Regions from separate parts of the Ureibacillus sp. MALMAid1270 genome, predicted to be linked through region 1. Evidence: riboswitches for the same ligand, from Rfam matches in the RefSeq annotation. Region 1 holds a riboswitch; each other region holds the start of a gene.
What was found. Region 1 has a riboswitch for cobalamin ahead of ACOQFO_RS15490 (DUF4430 domain-containing protein). Riboswitches for the same ligand answer to the same signal wherever they lie in the genome.

Region 1 (5,768 bases):
GTATTGGAACAGTTTGATAAAATCATTGGTCTTGATCGAATTAAAGTTGTTCACGTAAACGATAGTAAAAATGTTTGTGGTGCGGGGAAAGACCGACATGAAAATATCGGTTTTGGCCATATTGGATTTGAAGCTTTAAAAACAATAGTTCATCACGAAGTATTTAAAGATATTCCGAAAATATTAGAAACACCTTGGATTGGACCAGATGCAAAAAATAAAGTAGCACCATACAAAGAAGAAATTGAAATGCTACGTACAGGTAAATTCATCCCTGAGACTATAGAAGCTTTAAGAGGATAACTATTTTGAAAAATACTGTTTGAGAGAAATAATCTCTTAAATGGTATTTTTTTATGTTATATACATAATATGAGAGTAATTTTTCAAATGTTTGGGTAAACAGTTAATATAAGCTTATGGAGGAGACTATGAAGAAGAAAATTTCTGTGTTCGTTGTATTACTAGTTATGTTTCAACATACTTTTTTCCTATCAAATGCACATGCTTCACTAATCGATGAAACCATTTCTTCTGAATTAGGTACATCCAATATTAGTGTATCTGTGCGTTCCTTGGATAACGGGAAACTTATCTATCAAAATAATGGAGATGTAGGGATAAAACCAGCTTCTACTTTGAAATTACTTACCGCTTCTGCTGCATTAGATGTACTAGGGGAAAACTATCGATTCACAACAGAACTATATATTGATGGACAAGTGAAAGACAATGTACTAAATGGTAACCTTTATGTAAAGGGTGGAGGAGATCCTACTCTTCAAGAGGAAAATTTTAAAACCTTTAGCAATGTATTAAAAAGAGCTGGAATTACTTCGATTTCAGGTCATCTTTACGGCGATGATTCAATGTTTATTGGACCCCAATTAACCCCAGGAATAGCGAAACATGATGAGAGTTACTATTATGCTGCGAGGACATCGGCTCTAACGATGTCACCTGACGATGATTATGATTCTGGAACGATACTTATTGAAGTAAACGCTAATACAATCGGTAAAAGCCCTACTATTGATGTTAAACCGAATTTAAGCGGTATGATTATTACTAACAAAGCAATTACTGTAGATGCTAATGATAAGAATACAATCGAGATATATCGTGAGTATAATACGAACAAAATCTTCATTACTGGTAACATTCCATTTGGTGATTCTACAAAAGAATGGATATCAGTATTAGATCCAACCATTAATACACTTCATGCTTTAAAACAAATATTAAAAGAATCAGGTATTTCATTTTCTGCAAATTCGATGATAGATAGAAAAGTTGTTCCAACCAATGCGGAGTTAATTTACACTAAGAAGTCGATTCCATTAAAAAGTATTATGACACCATTTTTAAAATTGAGTAATAACGGAATTGCCGATATTCTTGTTAAAACAATGGGAAAAGAACAATTTGGTGTAGGAAGCCTGCAACATGGCTTACAAGTGTTAAATGATTATGGAAGAAGTATTGGACTCGAAATGAATCAATGGTCCTTTGAAGACGGCTCTGGCATGTCACATTCCAACAGAATAACAGCGAACCAATTATCAAACTTATTATTTCTTGTTAAAAATAAACCGTACTATCCAACCTTATATAACAGTTTACCAATTGGAGGAATACAAGATCGACTTGTAGGAGGATCCCTTAAAGATCGCTATAAAAATCCAAATTTAATAAATAGGGTAGTGGCCAAAACCGGTTATATCTCAGGAGTATATACTTTAGCTGGATATTTTAAAGCGAAAAGCGGAAAACAATATATATTTTCAATACTGACACAAGAGCAAACTACTATAAAACTTAGTTCTATAGATGAAGTAGTAGAAACATTTATTGAAAATTATTAATGGAAATAAAGTAGGTGGTTGAAATTCTGAGATTTCAACCACCTAAGTTTATTAATAATTATCAAGTATCTTTTTATATTTTTTGAATTTTTTTGGACCTAAAATTCTTTCGCACTCTTTCAGTACACTTTTCGGAATGCCTGTAACTAACCATGTAATATTGGCACTCTCAGCTAAAGGTCTTAACTGGCGGACTTCATCAATAGTCAGTTCAACTCCGTAATAACTTGCAATTTTAATCACTTCTTTATCAGACTTCGATAATAATGATTCCCAAACTTCTATTGCCCTCATTCTTTCAATCCTTTCCTCTTAAGCGATTCGAAATGGAAGTCTTTACAAAAGACTAGGAAACACGTATACTAACAAAATGTAAATCGTAATGATTCTTAATTAGAAAGAAGCGATATGATGGAGAAACCATTAATTGAATTACAAAATGTCTCTTTTCAATATGAACAGACTAAAGTTCTTCATAATATTTCCTTTTCCGTTAAAGAAGGAGATTTCCTTGCAATCCTTGGACCAAATGGGTCAGGTAAATCCACACTTTTAAAATTAATTTTAGGTATTGTGAAACCACTATCAGGCGAAATTAAATTATTTGGTGAGTCAGCAAATTCATTTCAACATCGTGAATGGATCGGCTATGTTTCGCAAAAATCCAATGCATTTAATTCTGCTTTTCCAGCTACAGTAGAAGAAGTTGTTAAAAGCGGGTTAACGAAAAAAATAGGTTTATTTAAAAGAATGCCTAAGAATGCAAATGAACTAGTAATGAATGCACTAAAGGCAGTTGGTATGGAAAATTTTGTATCAAGGAATATTGGACAGTTATCGGGTGGTCAACAGCAAAGAGTTTTTATAGCTCGAGCTTTAATCGCTGAACCGAAGCTACTTATTTTAGATGAACCTACAGTTGGAATTGATCATGAAAATGTTCAATCATTTTATGATATGTTAGCTAGACTAAACGAGGAACAACAAAAGACAATTATTTTAGTAACACACGACGTTGATACTGTTTCAAATCGAATTAGCCACGTCGCATGTTTAAATCAAACGATTCATTTTCATGGTTACAAAAAAGAATTTGATACCATTTCAAATGATAAATTAAATGACTGGTACGGTCATTCCGTACGGAAAATACACTAGAGGAGGGAAAGCTTTTGATTGAAGCATTACTTAACTATCCATTAATACAAAACGCTTTTCTCTCAGGTTTAATTATTGGCATTATTGCCCCTTTATTAGGCGTATTTATCGTTGTTAGACGTATGTCATTAATAGCAGATGCTCTATCCCATGTAACTTTAGCAGGAATTGCAGGGAGCTTATATTTAAGTCAATCTGTAGCTTCACTCGCTTTACTGAATCCAATCTATTTGGGAATCGTGGCTTCAGTAGGAGGATCCATCTTAATTGAACGTTTAAGAAGTTTATATAAACACTATGAGGAACTCGCGATACCAATTATCATGTCAGCGGGGATTGGTTTATCGGCGATTTTTATTTCATTAGCAAGTGGGTTTAGTACAGACTTAATGAGTTATTTATTTGGCTCTGTCTCTGTTGTATCCAGACAAGATCTTGGAGTTATATTCATCATCGCATTAATCGTCATTGTCTTTCTATTGTTATTCTTTAAGGAAATGTTTGTATTATCATTTGATGAAGAGTACGCAAAAGCAACAGGCCTACCATCTAAATGGATTCACTTATTATTTATGATTGTTGTAGCATTAGTGATTGCTGCTAGTATGCGTATAGTTGGTATTTTATTGGTTTCCTCACTAATAACATTACCTGTTGCAGCTGCTATGCGAATTGCAAAAGGTTTTAAGTCAACAATCATCTATTCGATTATTTTTGGTGAATCTTCGGTAATTATTGGATTAGTAAGCGCATTTTATTTAAATTTAGCGCCAGGTGGTACAATTGTTGTAACATCCATTATTATTCTATTCATCGTAATTTTCTTTAAAAAGTTTGGTAACAATTTACGAGTAGAAAGGAGATAAAGAAGTGAACATTACAAAAGCTTGGGAAATTCTAAAAGAAAATGGTTTTAAAAAGACTGACAAACGTGAACTAATATTAAATATGTTTAGTGAAACAGAAAAATATTTAACAGCGCGGGATTTACTGTCTGTATTAAAAAAAGATTTCCCTGGTATGAGTTTTGATACGATTTATCGTAATCTTTCTACTTTTGTAGAATTAGGTATTTTAGAAGAAACAGAGTTAAACGGAGAAAGAAACTTCCGAATGCAATGCGAATCAGATCATCACCACCATCATTTTATTTGTATGGAATGTGGAAAGGTAAAAAATATAGAAATTTGTCCTATGGAAATGTTATCCGAGAGACTACCTGGTTGTGAAATTGAATCGCACAAATTTGAAATTTACGGAAAATGTCCAAATTGTGCTTAAATTTACCTAAAACTGATAACGAAATAAAATAAGACTACTAATTTTATGAATAGTATGTTAAATTGCTATTAAGTGAATAATCTTGCAGGAAATAGACGCATGATGCTTAATTGGGAATTCGGTGAAAATCCGAAGCTGTATCCGCAACTGTAAGTGCTAGTTTTGGAATATGCCACTGTCAAATGATGGGAAGGCTCCAAAAATGTGAATGCACAAGCCAGGAGACCTGTCTTTTTCTGATCGTAACAAACCTCTTCGGAATTAAAGAGAATGTACGGCAAATCTCGTGAACACACAATTTCAGTGTTAATAACAAGTATTTCTTGCCATCCATTCTAGGGTGGCTTTTTATTTTGCCTCTGTTCTTTCTGTAGATTAATTCACGAAAAAAATGTAGGAGGGCTAGTAAGGAAATTTTTAAATCTGGATTACATATTAAAAAGGGAAAATACGAAGGAGAGTTTCAAATGAAAAACATACTTAAAAGAATATCTTTATTAATGGTAGTAGTAATCGCTTTAGTTGGATGTGGTAATCAAACACAAGAAGAGGTAAAACCTGCTGAACAAACATCGAATAATACAGCTGAAACGAATGTAGAAGAGTCAAAAGTAGTACTTGAAGTAATCAATGACGGTAAAACAGAATCTAAAGAAGTTACATTTACTGAAGGTGAAACAGCATTAGAAGTAACAATTAGGGAATTAAATGCTGTTGAAGAAGGCGGCTTTGTTACAACTATTAATGGTGTAGAAGCTGGCGAAGCTACAAAAACGTTTTGGGCATTATCAGTAAATGGTGAAATGTCAATGGTAGGCGCAGGAGAAGTAATCCTTAAAGATGGAGACAAAATTACTTGGGAGCTATCCTCTTACTAATGAGGTGAAATATTGGAAGATAAAAATCTTCAGTTAGGACACACAATGAAAATAAGACAATCAACAAGAGTAATGACAATCATTGCATGTCTTGCTGCTTTAAGCATTGTTGGAAGAATTTATACAGTAGGAATCCCAAATGTACAACCTTCAACAACAATCATTATTTGTGTGTCACTAGTATTCGGTATTAGAATTGGTTTAACATTAGCAGTCTTGACTGTGTTTGGTTCAAATTTAGTATTAGGGTTCGGTCCCTTTTTAATCATGCAATTGCTCGCATGGGGGGCTGTAGCCATTGTTTCTGGTCTATTAGGGAGAATATATAAAAAGATACCATTCGCTATCCTAGCGTTCTATTCAGCATTAATGGGAATGTTCTATGGATTTGTCGTTTCATTAAATATGCTATTTATTGGCAATGGTGTAATGTTTATTGCCTATTATTTAGCCGGCATTCCATTTGATATTTACCATGCAATCGGTAACTTCGGTTTTTTCTTAGTATTAGGACCAATCATCATTAAATTAATGGAAAAAGAAAAGAAAAAGTTATTTGGATAATGTAAAAGGGTTGACTTGAAAA
Region 2 (5,768 bases), on a different contig from region 1:
AAAACTTTTCCTCATAAGAATTTTCTTAAAATTAAACTGTGCAGCCAAGACACCTATTAAAATAAGAATTGCTCCTAAGAAGAACCTTTCATCAAATCGAAAAAAGGGAGTGATAATGACCTTATACGAGTATTAAAAGAAACCCATATTACCCCTAATATTAAATTTGAACTGTCAGATGACCAAGCTATTATTTCAATGGTGGAGAATGGGATGGGAATTAGTATCCTTCCAGAAATGGTTTTCCTCACAATAGGAAGGCGGTTTTTTTATATATAGGTGAACGATTTACGAGAGACGTACATACTTTCATATACTACAAAATCAGGAGGAGATGATAACCGAGGGGGATTACCGATGGATTTTTCAAAACAATTCGATAAGATCAAGGACTCAGTGGTAAATATCTGTGTTCTTAATAATACAGAAGAGAAGAAAATAGTATCGTCTGGAACAGGTGTATTGATTGGTGATGGTACTAAAATCATAACATGTGCTCATTGCATTAAGCCTAAACTTGTAAATACAGCAAGATTTTCAGGTCAAGGTAATGCTCAAAAATGTAATGTTATTTTCAATGATTCCAAAACAGATATTGCAATTTTGGAAGTTAGTAAGTCCCTTGGTAAAGGGGTTGATATAAGAGATTCATCAACGGTGAAGATTGGGCAGGAGGCATTTGTAGTTGGATTTCCTTTGAATATAAAAAAGATCACTGCACTTTCAGCCAATATTGCAGGATTTGAACCGTTGAATGATTTTAAATTAATTCGACTTGATTCATCTATTAACTTCGGAAATTCTGGTGGTCCATTATTTAATGCGGATGGAGAATTAGTTGGCATAGTAAATGCCAAACATGGACCGCTTTCTTATATGTTAACAGAACTGAAACAGGCTAAGCCAAAAGTTGAATTATTGGATCATGATAACCTTGTTGGTCTTATCCTATATTTAATCAATCAAATGGAAAGAAATTTGAATCTTGGTATTGGGTATGCGATTCCTATCAATACAGTTGGCGAGCGTGTGGAAATAGTCAATTCACTGATAAAAAGGGGTAAATGATTTTAATTTCTTCGTCCTAGTATTGTGCAGTAACTCTTGATAACCATAATGAAAACCCCTGCTGATTAGGGGTTTTTAATTTTGGTTTTATTTTGTGAGGAAATAAAAAAATAACCCAACGAAAAGTAAACATTAGGTAACAAAAATAATTTTTCATAATAATTTTTAGAGTCTCATAAAAGAGGCCACACTAATAAAAAATCTTATCGTTATAAAAAAGTATTTAGAGAAGTTAGGGAGATTCAAATGCTACTCACAAACACAACTGTCATACAAAGAGAAATGACTTCAAACCAACTAAAATATATCGCAATTATCCTTATGTTTTTTGATCATATGTTTGCGATGTTTCTTGATCAGAGTAGTTTGGAAGGGGCACTATCTCGCATACCAGGAAGAGTTGTAGCACCGATTATGTGTTATTTAATTGCTGAAGGATATTTTTACACTTCGAATGTACATAAATACATTAAAAGGTTACTGATTTTCGCTGCAATATCACATTTTCCATACGTTATCTATTTCCATATCACATGGTGGCGCGGAACGAGTGTCTTTTGGTCGTTAGCTTTAGGGTTAATCGCATTAACAATTGCGAAAAACGAAAAGTATCCACTTTATTTAAGAGTACTTGGAATAATTGCTTGCTGTATTCTAGCTGTTCCTGCTGATTGGTATTATATCGGGGTACTATGGATATTGTTCTTTGGATTATTTAGGGGAGATATCGGTAAGCAATTGCTTAGTTTTTCGGTTATAGGTGTGCTTCATGTTGCTCATTCCATTTATGATTATGGTTGGTTGTGGGCAAATCAATTAGCAATATTTTTAGCGATCCCTTTACTACTATTGTATAAAGGAAAACAAGGTAAGAAATCCAAAATTTTAAAATGGGGATTCTATATCTTTTATCCGTTGCATCTATTATTATTATATTATATCTATATAATGATTTTTGCTTAACGGAGGAGGATATATGACAAGATTATTTAGTAGAAAATATTCTATTTTTTTCCCACTTCTGTTGGCATTTATTTTTCTACTATCAGCCTGTTCAGCTTCGTCTTCTAGCAATGAAGTAGAAGATAATGAAGATTTAAATAATGAAATAGCAACTCCTGAAGAAAAAATTCCGACTGTTGTACAACCTCCCACTCCTAAACCAGAACTATACGAGGGAGATCTGGAATTGCCAGTAATCGGTGCAACAGGATTTACTTCTGTTCAGTTAGAGTTAAAAGAATCTGCAAGTCAAGATTCTAAAACTGTTCAGCTACTTGAACCAGGTACTGCTTTTGAAATCATCCAAGAGGATGGTGATTGGTGGTTCATACAAAATGAAACTTCAAATGGATGGGTATTGCATAAGTATTGTTTTATTAATTTGCCAGATGTAATCCCGTCCATTATTTATGATAATACCAATACGTATTCTGCTAAATATGTATCTTCAGGAAAGTCAATTCCTAATATTACAGGACAACCTCTTTACCAAGGTAAAACTTTCAATAAGAGACTTGGAAAAGAAGAATTCATAGTCCCTGTATTATATTCCATGTCTAAAAAGATTCATCTCGCACAGCAATACGCATTAGCGGATGGGAACTCTTTGCTTATCTACGAAGGATATCGACCTTATGCTGCTCAACAAGCCATTGTAAATGAATTATCTAAACTAGCTACGATTGATTTTGAGGTTGCTGCTGGAATTAGTACGGCTCCATGGTCGATCAATTGGTTTATTGCAACAAATGTTTCGAATCATCAAGTTGGTTATGCAATCGATGTAAGCTTAGCAAAGGTAAACTCAATTGAGTCGGTTGTGATTGGAAATTATGCAGTTAATGAAATCACTAACTATACAGAGTATACAATGCCGACACCAATTCACGAGTTGAGCTTCGCCTCAGCTACATTCAAATACCCTGTTTCAGCCATTTCTCCAACAGCTTGGAAAAATGTTAAGTTATCTGACAAAATGAACGAAGCAGCCATCAATCTTCAAACTTATAATACAAAAGCCGGGCTTACACCGTTAGCATCTGAATGGTGGCATTTTAATGATTTAGATGCGTTGAATGAAGTGAAGGATAATAGTAGCGATGGAGGATATGTTTTAACGGAAATTTATAGTGAAATTCCGTCTACTAATCAAAATTCGAAGGAATAGATTTAGCTCATATCTTAATGAAAAGAAACCAATTTGAAATTTGGTTTCTTTTTTATATACCAGTTGTAAAATGCCAAAATCCTTCAAGAATTATTTACAATACTAGAAAAAATAATAAGAATTAATTGAACATTTCAATTTTTTATGTATAATGAAATGAATTACATAACGTGTCGAAATAGGTGCTTATGAAAATAAGCTTAAAAGGGAAGCTTGGTGAAAATCCAACACTGTCCCGCAACTGTAAATTCGGAGCAATTCAAAAGAAGCCACTGTGAGAATGGGAAGGCATTGAATTGCGTTGATGAAAAGTCAGGAGACCTGCCTATTTAAGTGCACACCAAATACCTACGAGGAAATAGGTGGTGTCTGTGCGAGTGGAGACGTAAAAATAATTTTTTTACGCTTTTTACAATTGTGCATAGATAAGTCCAAGGCTATTTCTGAAGTTCAGAAATAGCTTTTTTATTTGGGTTATGTAATACAAAAGGAGGCTTATCGAAATGGAAGTAATTAGTACAGTGGTTGGTTACCCATATATTGGGGAACAACGACAATGGAAAAAAATTGTAGAAAGTTTTTGGAAAGGTGACCTTTCAGAAGTTCAGTTTCATCAGCAAATGAAGGAACTACGATTACACAATCTGAAACGTCAGCAAGAATTAGGAATCGATTATATTACGGTTGGTGATTTTACACTATATGATCGTATGCTCGACTTAGCTTTTATGTTTGGTATTATTCCTGAGCGATATCAATCATTAAATAATGAAACAGCACTAACTCGTTATTATGCAATGGCACGTGGCGCAAAAAATGTAGTCGCTTGTGAAATGACAAAATGGTTTAATACAAATTATCACTATATCGTTCCTGAATTTGATGGAAAACAATTGAAACTAAAAGAAAATATATTACTAGAATATTTTTTAGAAGCGAAAAATGAACTAAATATTATTGCGAAGCCTACTTTAATAGGCCCTTATACATTTATGGATTTATCAAAAGGTTATGATGATCAAACTAAAGCAATCTTTATTCTACAATTACTGCCACTTTATGCAGAAGTGATACAACAATTAGTAGATGCGGGTGCTGAGTGGATTCAACTTGAAGAGCCTTCTTTAACAAAATCCCTTCCAGATGATGAGGTTCGATTAGTTGAGCAAATCTATAGTAAACTAGCAGAGAGTGTTCCATCTGCAAAAATTATGCTACAAACTTATTTCGAAGCATTGACATCCTATGAACGATTATCAAATTTACCAGTTGCAGGAATTGGTTTAGATTTTGTCCACGGGAAAAAAGAAAATAAGGAAGCGATTCGGAAACATGGGTTTCCAAATAACAAAGTATTAGCAATCGGTTGTATAAATGGTCGTGATATTTGGTCTAGTAATCTGGCAGAAGTCGTGTCAGAGATTGAAAGTGTAGTGTATTTAAGCAAGGCGCAATCAGTTTGGATTGAATCGTCATGTAGCTTACAACATGTACCAATTACTACTAGAAATGAGCAAAAGTTAGAACCTGTTTTATTAAATGCTCTTTCATTTGCGGATGAGAAAATAAGTGAGATTGTTCATGTAACTCACTACATTAAACATGGTAAATGGATCAAAGAAAAGGCTGTTTCTGAAAGTATGGAGATTATTGAAGCACTTGCAACGCATCCAATCAGAAACAATAAACGAGTGCAAGAAATAATGCAATCTATTACGGCGAATGATTTTTCAAGAGCACTACCATACGATCAACGCAGATTGATTCAACAACAGGTATTAGGTTTACCACTTTTTCCTACCACGACAATTGGTAGTTTCCCACAATCATCTGAAGTGAAAAAAACACGTGCAGCTTGGCGTAAAAAGCAAATTTCAGATACGGAATATGAGGCATTTATTGAAAAGGAAACAGCCCGTTGGATTAAATTACAAGAAGAAATTGGGCTAGATATTTTTGTACATGGCGAATTTGAACGTACTGATATGGTAGAGTTCTTCGGCGAGAAATTAACAGGTTTTGCTTTTACACAAAATGCATGGGTCGTTTCGTATGGTTCTCGATGTGTAAAGCCTCCTATCATTTACGGAGATGTTGAATGGACAAGCCCTATGACCTTAAAAGAAGTACTCTTTGCTCAAAAACTAACAGATGCTCACGTTAAAGGTATGTTAACAGGACCTGTAACTATTTTAAACTGGTCATTTGTTAGAAATGATGTGCCAAGAGAAGTTGTTGCAAATCAAATTGCCATAGCATTACGTCAAGAAATTTTAGAATTAGAACGTTCTGGGATTGCAATTATTCAAGTAGATGAACCTGCACTTCGAGAAGGCCTGCCGCTTCGTAAAGAAAATTGGTCGGACTATTTAACGTGGGCGGTTAATGCATTTAAGTTAGCGACATCTAGCGTAAAAAATGAAACACAAATTCATACACATATGTGTTATGTGGAGTTTAATGATTTTATTGAACCGATTGAATCCCTTGATGCAGATGTCATCTCATTAGAAACATCAAGAAGTCATGG
Region 3 (5,768 bases), on a different contig from region 1:
TTTGTGAGAAGAAGTCGTATGTGGATCCTTCATTTCGAATACCATTCATCACAATCGGATTTACTTCTTCTTCAGGAAACATCGCATCAAAACCTACGTTCATTAATGCCTTATTTGCATTATAACGTATATAAACTTTTACTTCAGGCGATAAACCTGTTTCCGCATATAAATCATCCGTATAATTCATTTCATTTTGATATAAATCAAGTAGTAGGTCATAGCCCCAAACTTTTAACTCGTCTTGTTTTTCTTGAGGGAATTGTTTGAATAGGTTTTGTGCGAAAAAGCCTACAGCTACACCGTGAATTGATTCGTCACGAAGTATAAGTGATATTACTTCCGCACTGTTTCGCAGTACGCCTTGTCCACCTAGATATAGTGGATAGAAAAATCCGGAGTAGAATAAAAACGACTCTAGCATTACGGACGCATACATTGCTTTCCATAAACTTTCAGGATTACCCTCTTCAATGGCGTTGTAAATTTCACTGATTTTATTGGCTTTGTATTGCAGGAACTCATTTTTCTTCACCCACTCAAAGAGTTCATCAATTTCTGAGTTCGTACAAAGTGTTGTAAAAATATAAGAATAAGATTTTGCATGGATCGCTTCAAAGGAACCAAATACAGTCAAAACAGCTTTTTCCTGCATATCCGTCACATGTGCTGCGATTTTATTCATTCCGATATTTGTTTGAACTGTATCCAATAAAGTTAGCCCTGCAAATACCTTTTTATAAGTTTCTTGATGTTCAAAATCTTGCCATTGTTTGACGTCTTTGGATACAGCGATTTCTTCAGGAAACCAAATTTGTTTCCATTGTTGGTCCCAAAAAACTTGCGCTAGATCACTCGTTGGTTTATTCCAATTGACAGCTTCATAGATTAAATTTGACATGCTACACACTCCTCAAGTGTTTGTAATCGTTGACGTACATAGTAAACAGATTTAATGCCCTTAGTCCAAGCGTAAATATAAATTTTAGCGAGTTGTTCAGTTGTCCATTGATCCGTTACATATAGTGTCATCGAAATTCCTTGGTCCACATGTTTTTGTGCAGCAGCATATAAATCAATCATGTCATAAGGATTCACATCATATGCCTCTACATATAAATGTACATTTTCATTTGATAAATGTGGCATTGGGTAAATCGTACGGCTATCCGCATAATCACGAATTTCCACGCGCTCTGTACAAGGTGCAATGGAGGCTGTGCAAGATCTTATATAAGATATGGAGCCCGTTGGAGCGGTAGCAAGCCGATATCCATTAAACACACCATACCGCATGACATCTTCTTTTAAATCTTCCCACATTTGTTTCGTGATAATTGGAATATTGCCAAGTGCTTTTAAAACAATAGGAGACACTTCCTTCTCCTCTTTCTCCACATACTGTTTGAAATAAACACCTGAAGCATAATCACTATCTTCATAACGATAGAAAGTTTCTCTGCGCTCTTTTGCAATCTCCATCGATGATTTCAGAGAATAGTAGTTCATCGCCTCCATAAAGCAATCAATAAAATCGATAGATTCTTTCGATCCATAAAGAATCCCTTGTGTCACAAGGTGACCGTGTAAATTCATAGCACCAAGCCCTACGGAATGCATTAATTGATTTGCTTTCGCAACTGAAGGAACATTTTTAATGTTAGTCATGAGCGAAACGTTTGTTAAGAGGCGCATTGATGTATCGACTAACTCCCCAAAATCTTTCACTTTACTTGCCGCATGTATATCAATAGAACCTAAGTTACATGACACATCTAATCCATATTCATTTTCTTGATCTTGGTCTGTAATATTGCTAGTTTCTTGTACTTGCAAGATTTCTGTGCATAAGTTCGACATCTTCACTCGACCAATTCCTTTAAGTGGATGTACTTCATTCACATTGTCATCGAAAATCTCAAATGGATATCCCGATTCAAATTGCGCTTTTTTCACTTCTGTATAGAGCTTCCGCGCATTGAGACGTTTGATCTTACGAATATTTGGATTATCCAATAGCTCATAGTACATTTCAGAGATAGAAATCTCAGACATTCTTTTTCCATATTCTTTATAAATATCGTAAGGGCTAAATAGCACAATATCTTTATCTCTTCTCATAAGTTCAAAGAATATGTTTGGAATAATAATGCCAGTTGATAACGTTGCTAGTCGGATTTTATCGTCAGCGTTTGGTTTTTTACTAGAAATAAAGTTCTCGATATCCGCGTGGAAGATATTCAGATACGTCACACCTGAACCATTTCGCTGTCCAAGCTGATTTGAATAGGAGAATGAATTCTCTAGTAATTTCGCAACAGGCATTACCCCACTTGCACGATTCTGTATCCCTTTAATCGGATCTCCTAATGGTCTGAGGTCAGTTAAGTTAACTCCAACTCCCCCACCAAGTCTTGATAATTCCAAACAATACCCGATATTTTCAGCAATACTATTCATTGAATCATCCATCGATAATTTGAAGCAACTAACTAATTCCCCACGCGCCTTCTTCCCGCTATTTAAAGCGGTCGGTGTTGCAGGTTGGTACGCTTCCATGATTGACTCAACTGCACGCTCGGCAAGTTCTTGATCTCCTTGCGCCAAGTACAAAGCAATTATGACAATACGATCTTCATATTTTTCTAGTATCTCTTGCCCATCTCGACTTTTCATTGCATAGCTATCATAGAACTTACTTGCACTCATAAAAGACGGAAAACGGAAATGATAATCATATGCTTTTTTGTACATTTGTTTAATGAAGTCCATATCATACTTCTCGAGAAATTCCTTTTCATAATACCCTTCATTAACTAGATATCTGATTTTTTCCTCGATATCAATAAAGTAGCGTAAACGAACATTTACATGTTCTAAAAAATAGCGTCGTGTTGCTTCACGGTCTTTTTCTAGCTCTAATTGTCCTGTTGTACTATACCGGTTTAATACTTCGTTATTCAACTTTAAGTAAGTATTCATCCTTTACCCTCGTTTCGTAAAACTGTTGTATTGCCTCGTAATCTGTTTGAAAGCCTCTTAACTCTAGTTTGCGAACTAGTGGAATTTGATAAGCCATTGCTATTTTATCTCCTGCTGCAGCAAACAAATTGTTGCCAAAGTTGCTATTTCCGCTGGCTACAACTCCTCTGCAGAGTTGACCATTGGTTTCTAGAAACTGCGAAACTCTAGTTGGAACTTCACCTAATTTATCTGTGTATGTAATTAAGAGGTATGGCTTATCTATTATTAAATTCTCAGTAATCTCAATGGCCTGAGCTTGCAATTTGGAAACGATATATCTCACATTACCCGTCCGACTTGCATAAGCAATCATTGTGCAACCAATTCAATTTTTGAAATGATCTCCTTTACATCTCCTATAAGTTCACCGTCAATCTCAAGAACTGGAACAGAGAGAAATCCTTCATTTAAAATCTTTTGTTTCGCTTCTTCGTTATGGTCAATATTAATTACTTCTACCTCAAGTCCTGCTTGTTGTAATTCTGATTTTACCCACATGCATTTTGGGCAAATTGTTTTCGTGTAAAGTTTCATTGATAATCCCTCTTTCTTACTATTGTCTTAAGTGTTAATTGAACCTCTTGTTTTAGGACAGTTCATATGGATTTTCTTCCCAATGTGACCTTCATTGAACTTATGAAGGACACTTCCTGCTAGTTTTCACTTTGATCTGTCCTTCATCAATCCATTCAAAGTCTTATAAAACGCAAAAAAACTACCTCTTCAAAAAGAGGTAGTTTGGAAACGTTCAGAAATTGATAAATGAAAACATCTGCGTCTCCATTCCTCAATCCCCGAAGAAATGTTCGATTGGTTTTATTAGGCAGGTCTCCTGGCTTTGCCTCACCCTCCGATTCCCTTCCCATGTGTATATACACAAAGTGGATTGAATCATCGTCAGCATTACAGTTGCGGGGACAGCGTCGGTTTCGCACCGAACTTCCCTATTAAACTACATATGGTAGTACCTAGATAAAACTAATACAATATGTTGTTGTTTCGTTACATTGGTAAGTGTACCACATACTAGTAATTGAGTAAACCTATGAATCTATTTTAGGTACTTTTGAAATAGAAATGAAAGTTATTTGTTGACTAAACCGCTAATAATTGTGTAGAAATACCGAATATCATAATAGATTATTAGCAATGCAAATAAAAATGGGGTAGCCATTTCTGACCACCCTTTTAATTCATTAATATTTAAATTGTTGTATTGTTTGTTTTAGTTGTTCCGCCATTACTGCAAGTTCTTCTGCTGAGGATGAGATTTCCTCCATTGAAGCTAATTGTTCCTCAGTTGAAGCAGAAATATTTTGTACACTAGTAAAGTTAGATTGCGTCAATTCTTGTACAGTTAATGTAGAACTTGCTACGAGATTAGATTGTTGAGACATTTCCTCTGTTGCTAAAGAAACCTCTTCCACTTCATTTGACACATCTAGCACATTCGCACGAATACTTGAAAACTTCTGACCGGCTTCACTCATGACAGAAATTCCTTTCGCCACTTCTTCTGTACCGGCAGTCATAGTATTTACGACTTCTTCTGTTTCTAATTGAATATGTCCAATAATGTCAGCAATTTGTGTTGTTGCTTTTGCAGATTCATCTGCAAGCTTCCGTACTTCATCGGCCACTACAGCAAATCCTTTTCCAGCCTCACCAGCTCTCGCAGCTTCAATGGCAGCATTTAAGGATAATAAATTCGTTTGATCCGCAATTTGTTTGATTGTTTGAACTATATTACCAATATCGATTGAGCGTTTACCTAAATTAGAAACAGCCCCCTCAATTGACTTCACTGTTCGATTAATTGATTGCATTTGTTCAACTGCTTGTTGGATAGTTTCGTTACCCAATTGTACTTCTTGTAACGCTTGTTTTGCTTTATCACTTGCATTACCTGCTTTTTCAGCAATTACATTAATATTCTTTTGCATTTCCTCAGTTACTTTCGAACTTTTTTCTACCGCATCCGATTGTTGTTCAGCGCCACTTGCAAATTGTTGAATAGACTCTACAATTTGTCCTGTCGCTTTTTTATTTTCTTCGGTACTTGCAGTTAGTTCATCAGATGAAGCTGCTAAAGAAGTCGATTGATCACTTACTTGGCGAATAACATTTTGTAAAGAATCCACCATCTTATTAAAGATTTCTGCGAGTTTTCCAAATTCATCTTTGCTTTTTATATCAATCTTTTCGCGTAAATCTCCTTCACCTATTCTTTCTGCCGCTTCACCTAATAATCTTAAAGGTCTAAGAATCGAACGAATAATTGGATATCCAATCAATACCCCAACAATGAGCGAGCCTAAAAGAACAAAGAGTGTCACTTTCAATATTCCATTTGTCGAAGCTGCTATATCATCCAACATTAATGTCCCAACGATATACCAACCTGTTAATTCATTTTGTTTAAAGAAAATCTGTTTTGCTTCACCGTTTTCATGGATTACAAAACTTCCACTCTCTTTACCTGACATATTCCTTTTATACTGCTCTCCAGCATTTGTTCCATTTTCAATGACTGCGTCTGCTAAATACGTTTGGTTCACATCCATTATAGAAGCAAAACCAGTCTCCCCTACTTTAATGGATTTTGTTAAGCTAATAATCGTTTCTAAGTCAATATCAATAGATATAACACCTGAGCCATCATTTAATGTAGAAGCTACAGACGAGATAAGTGTATTATTCTCAGAAGATGTATACGGATTAATAATAACTGGTCTACCAGTATT

Region 2: another riboswitch for cobalamin. It lies ahead of metE (5-methyltetrahydropteroyltriglutamate--homocysteine S-methyltransferase); the one in region 1 lies ahead of ACOQFO_RS15490 (DUF4430 domain-containing protein).
Region 3: another riboswitch for cobalamin. It lies ahead of ACOQFO_RS06440 (glutaredoxin family protein); the one in region 1 lies ahead of ACOQFO_RS15490 (DUF4430 domain-containing protein).

Annotation. Positions count from the first base shown of each region.
Region 1 is NZ_JBMIRP010000097.1:23,444-29,211, forward strand. It holds gene ACOQFO_RS15460 (deoxyribonuclease IV) at 1-303, shown strand, start outside; gene dacB (D-alanyl-D-alanine carboxypeptidase/D-alanyl-D-alanine endopeptidase) at 432-1,865, shown strand; gene ACOQFO_RS15470 (hypothetical protein) at 1,917-2,159, opposite strand; gene ACOQFO_RS15475 (metal ABC transporter ATP-binding protein) at 2,277-3,023, shown strand; gene ACOQFO_RS15480 (metal ABC transporter permease) at 3,038-3,889, shown strand; gene ACOQFO_RS15485 (Fur family transcriptional regulator) at 3,894-4,304, shown strand; cobalamin riboswitch at 4,381-4,552, shown strand; gene ACOQFO_RS15490 (DUF4430 domain-containing protein) at 4,772-5,182, shown strand; gene ACOQFO_RS15495 (ECF transporter S component) at 5,195-5,746, shown strand.
Region 2 is NZ_JBMIRP010000030.1:51,727-57,494, reverse strand. It holds gene ACOQFO_RS03390 (LysR family transcriptional regulator substrate-binding protein) at 91-279, shown strand; gene ACOQFO_RS03385 (S1 family peptidase) at 358-1,068, shown strand; gene ACOQFO_RS03380 (TraX family protein) at 1,315-2,031, shown strand; gene ACOQFO_RS03375 (M15 family metallopeptidase) at 2,045-3,238, shown strand; cobalamin riboswitch at 3,402-3,581, shown strand; gene metE (5-methyltetrahydropteroyltriglutamate--homocysteine S-methyltransferase) at 3,742-5,768, shown strand, end outside.
Region 3 is NZ_JBMIRP010000051.1:30,191-35,958, forward strand. It holds gene nrdF (class 1b ribonucleoside-diphosphate reductase subunit beta) at 1-901, opposite strand, end outside; gene nrdE (class 1b ribonucleoside-diphosphate reductase subunit alpha) at 889-2,982, opposite strand; gene nrdI (class Ib ribonucleoside-diphosphate reductase assembly flavoprotein NrdI) at 2,957-3,337, opposite strand; gene ACOQFO_RS06440 (glutaredoxin family protein) at 3,334-3,558, opposite strand; cobalamin riboswitch at 3,830-4,011, opposite strand; gene ACOQFO_RS06445 (methyl-accepting chemotaxis protein) at 4,221-5,768, opposite strand, start outside.